Regions from separate parts of the Exiguobacterium sp. SH0S2 genome, predicted to be linked through region 2. Evidence: predicted binding sites of a transcription regulator. Region 2 holds the regulator's gene; the other holds the start of a gene.
The links. Region 2 encodes Rex, which represses fermentation and respiration genes when NADH is low (regulators of the CRP and FNR family bind a similar motif). Its sites were predicted from a motif close to TTGTGAAATATTTCACAA; they were not measured.
Positions count from the first base shown of each region.

Region 1: the regulator Rex is predicted to act here: its motif matches at 1,559-1,576, upstream of EVJ21_RS09200 (L-lactate dehydrogenase).

Region 1 is NZ_SJVB01000003.1:98,363-100,567, forward strand. Features, by position in the region: gene EVJ21_RS09195 (rhomboid family intramembrane serine protease) at 1-335, opposite strand, end outside; gene EVJ21_RS09200 (L-lactate dehydrogenase) at 484-1,440, opposite strand; gene EVJ21_RS09205 (DUF92 domain-containing protein) at 1,610-2,205, opposite strand, start outside.
Region 2 is NZ_SJVB01000006.1:10,299-12,503, forward strand. Features, by position in the region: gene EVJ21_RS13385 (ABC-F family ATP-binding cassette domain-containing protein) at 1-803, opposite strand, end outside; gene EVJ21_RS13390 (redox-sensing transcriptional repressor Rex) at 953-1,609, shown strand; gene EVJ21_RS13395 (twin-arginine translocase TatA/TatE family subunit) at 1,609-1,827, shown strand; gene tatC (twin-arginine translocase subunit TatC) at 1,831-2,205, shown strand, end outside.

The sequences.
Region 1 (2,205 bases), on a different contig from region 2:
TCGCCACACGCGTGCCTGTCGAGTCTCACCTTGGCCGCGACTTGGAACGACAACGTCTCAAGTCGCTCCTCATCGACGAGAGGGTCGCCGTATATATGAACGTGAAGCTTCGCACGCCCGAGTCGTGCGAGTCGGAACGAGCTCATGACCGCCTCGATCTCGATCGCGACATGGTTTGCCCACGCCTTATCCGTCTTTATGTACAGGTGATAGAGGTCTCCAGCTTTCGTGTCGAACAATACCAGCGCGCGCGAAGGCTCGAGTATACCTTCGACCCGACCGCCCGCCTCGACCGCATGGTAAATGTCTTCCCAAAAACATCCCGGTTGCGTCAACTGAATCCCCTCCTTTCCTTCTGTCTTAATTGTAATCCAATTCGATCATGACGACAAAAGTTGGCGCTTTCTGAATCTGTCCGGCGTCCGTACCAACACATAAAAAACGTAGCCGGCATACGCCGACTACGTCTATATCGCGAATATATTATAAAACAGGTTGCATCGTTTTCAACAACACGTCTGCCGAATGGAGCATTTTCTGCTTCTCTTCTTCTGATAATTCGATTTCGACGACTTGACGCACGCCTTGGCGGTTGATGATTGCCGGCACACCGATATGAATATCGTTCAAGCCGTACTCTCCGTCCAAGTAGGCACCGACCGTGAGTAGCGTGTTCTCGTTACGGAGCACCGCTTTGACGAGACGAAGCAAGCCGAGACCGATCGCATAGTACGTCGCGCCTTTACGTTCGATGATGTGGTACGCAGCGTCACGAACGTTGACGTAGATGTCTTCAAGGTCTTCCCACGTATACTCGTCGTTCTCTTCGAGCAACTGTTCGACCGATTTGCCGTAAATCCGGGCGTTGCTCCACGCCGCGAACTCGGTATCGCCATGCTCACCCATGATGTAAGCGTGGCAGTTGCGCGGATCGACGTTGAAGTAATCACCTAGCATGTAGCGGAGGCGTGACGTATCGAGTACAGTCCCTGAACCGAAGACGCGATGTTTCGGAAGACCCGAGTATTTCCAAGCCAAGTGTGTCATGATATCGACCGGGTTTGATGCGAGGATGATGATACCGTCGAAGCCAGAAGCCATGATTTCAGTGATCATCGATTTCATGATTTTCGCATTTTTCTCAACGAGGTCGAGACGTGTCTCACCTGGTTTTTGAGGAGCGCCAGCCGTGATGACGACGATATCTGCAGCACCGCAGTCCGTGTAATCTCCAGCCCAGACGCGCATCGGTGACGAAGCGAACGAGACGCCGTGGTTCAAGTCCATCGCTTCGCCTTCTGCCTTCGCCTTGTTGATATCGATGATGACGAGTTCTTCACATAGGCTCGCTGTCGTCAATTGATACGCGAAGCTTGCACCGACCGCTCCGGCCCCGACGAGAGCGACCCGTGTTACTTTTGCATGATTTAATGTTTCCATGTTGTTTTTCCACCCTTCAAACAATCTGTTTCATGTTTTTGTTTTGTCTGTTACACCTAGATTGTAACATCATTCACAAACAGTCAATACAAGAGAAACCGTTTTCAGTTTGGCAATATTGTGACAAAATTCACATTCGTTTGAAACATCCTCATTCTCTGTACTACCCTTAGGCGAAAACAAGAAAACCAATCGCTGCCGCGGAGGCGATCGCCAAGAAATTAACGGCGTCGTTGCCGAGAAAGCGCCATCCAGATACATAGTCGGTCGCTTCACCGTGATGCAGCTTTTTCTCCGTCAGTTTTCGGCACGTCCGACAGCGATACTTACGTTGCACGGTCGCACCGAGCAACGTATCGACGACGCTGCCGCTCAGACCGAGCGCAATCAATAGAAATAGCGTGCCCATCGTTATGTTTAAGAACGGGAGCGATGACAAGACGATGATCGTCGCGCCGGCGACGGACATGAGCGTACCGAACGGTGACACACCACCGCTCGTCCCCGGTTCAACTTCACGCAATGTCAAAATAGAGCGCGGTCGGCGCGATGCGAGGACGCCGAACTCGGACCCCCACGTGTCACTCGTCGCCGCCGCGATTGAAACGACGTAAGCGAATAGCCACGCCTCGTTCGAAGTCATCGCCATTCCGACGGCGGTGAGCATAGCGATTCCTCCGTTCGCAAGCACTTGCACGAAGTCACGCGGTCCGGATTTTTCGACGATGTCATCGACCGACGCCTTGTCGCGGGCGCGATATTTTG
Region 2 (2,205 bases):
GACTCGAACTGTTTCTTCTCTTGCTCGTAAAGCGCGGCCTTCTGCTCGAGGAATTTCGTATAGTTCCCGACGAAGCGGCGGCTGCGGTTGCGTGACAGCTCGTAGACGACCGAGACGACGCGGTCGAGGAAGTAACGGTCATGGGAGACGATGAGGACGGCACCTTTATAGCCGCTCAAATATTTCTCGAGCCAGCTGAGCGTCTCGATGTCCAAATGGTTCGTCGGCTCATCCAAGATGAGCAGGTCCGGGCTTTGCAGGAGCATCTTCGCTAAGGCAAGACGTGTCCGCTGTCCCCCTGAGAGCGTATCGATCCGACGTTCGAAGTCGTCCGGGTAAAACCGCATCCCGTGCAAGATCGAGCGGATTGTCGCTTCATACTGATAGCCGCCGCGGTCTTTGAACGTGTGTTGCTCCTCGTCATACGCCGCAAGCAGACGCTCGTAGGCGGCCGGGTCGTTCAAGATCCGCTCCGAGCCCATGTCTTGCTCCATCTGGCGGAGCGTCTTCTCTTGTTCGATCAAGTCGGTGAAGACGGTGAGCATCTCGTTCCACATCGTCTCGTTCGATTCTAATCCTGAGTCTTGGGCGAGATAGCCGATCGTCACGTCTTTTGGCTTCATGATGTCGCCCGAGTCATAGTTGTACTCGCCGGCGATGACTTTTAACAGCGTCGACTTGCCGGCGCCGTTGCGGCCGACGAGGGCGACGCGTTCGCCTTCTTGGATTTCTAGTTTGACATTCTCTAAAATCGGCTCGACGCCGAACGATTTGGATAAGTTGTTGACTTGCAGTAGGATCAAGTGAAAAAACCCCTTTCTCTCTGTTTAGTATACTTTATTTCTTCCCCTTTTCAGGTATATTCATTGAGTGCTTATGTGAATTCGTTTACAATCAAGGTGTATGAAATCAGATTCGTTTGAAACGCGTCGTAAAAAGGAGGCTCTTTCCGTTGAGTCAAAACGAACCAAAGATTCCGCAAGCGACAGCCAAACGGTTGCCACTATACTATCGGTTTATCCAAAGCCTACATTCGTCAGGGAAACAGCGTGTCTCTTCTGCTGAACTGAGCGAGGCGGTCAAGGTCGATTCGGCAACGATTCGCCGTGACTTCTCATACTTCGGTGCGCTCGGTAAAAAGGGATATGGCTATAACGTACAGTATCTGTTAGAATTTTTCCGTAAGACGCTGAATCAAGACGAGATCACGAACGTCGCCTTGGTCGGGGTCGGTCATCTCGGGACAGCGTTCGTCAACTATAACTTCCTTAAAAACAATAACACACATATCGTCGTCGGGTTCGACGCAGACGAGACAAAAGTCGGCACGACGATGTCAGGTGTCCCGATTCATCACGTCGATGAGATGGAACAGATTATGAAGCAAAACAAAATCGATGTCGCCATCCTCACGGTCCCGTCTGCCTACGCGCAACCGGTCGCCGATGATTTGGTCCGCTATGGCGTTCGAGGGATCTTGAACTTCACGCCGGCGCGATTGACTGTACCGGACACGGTCCGCGTCCATCATATCGACTTGTCGATCGAACTCCAGTCGCTCATTTACTTTATGCAACACTATCCATCCGCTGAGGGGGTCCATCAATAATGGAATTTCTACAATCATCACTCGTCGTCGGTATCCCAGGTGGCGTCAGTATTTTCGTCATCGCCATCATCGCGCTCATCCTCTTCGGGCCGAAGAAATTGCCAGAGTTCGGCCGGGCAGCGGGGCAGACGCTCCGTGAGTTCAAAAATGCCACGAACGGTATGATGAAAGAGCACGATGAGACCGACAAGAAAGAAATTGAGAAGAAAGAGCAGTAAGCCATGAGCCATCAACCTGATCAAGAACGGGCACTGTCCGATCACTTGACAGAGCTGCGGAGACGACTGATGCTGTCGGCATTTGTCGTCTTTGCCTTCTTTCTGATCGCTTTGCCGAGTGTCAAATACGTGCTCGCCTATCTGCAGGCGGACCTCGTCGAACGAGGGCTCGAGCTGAACGCCTTTGGGGTCGCGGACCCGCTCATGATTTACTTGAACTTGGCGCTCGTCATCGGGCTCGTCGCATCGGGTCCATTTCTACTGTATCAACTGTGGGCGTTCGTCGCACCTGGTCTGCATCCGAATGAACGAAAATGGACGCTCGCCTATATCCCGGTCATCTTTATCTTGTTCCTCATCGGTCTCGCATTCGCCTAC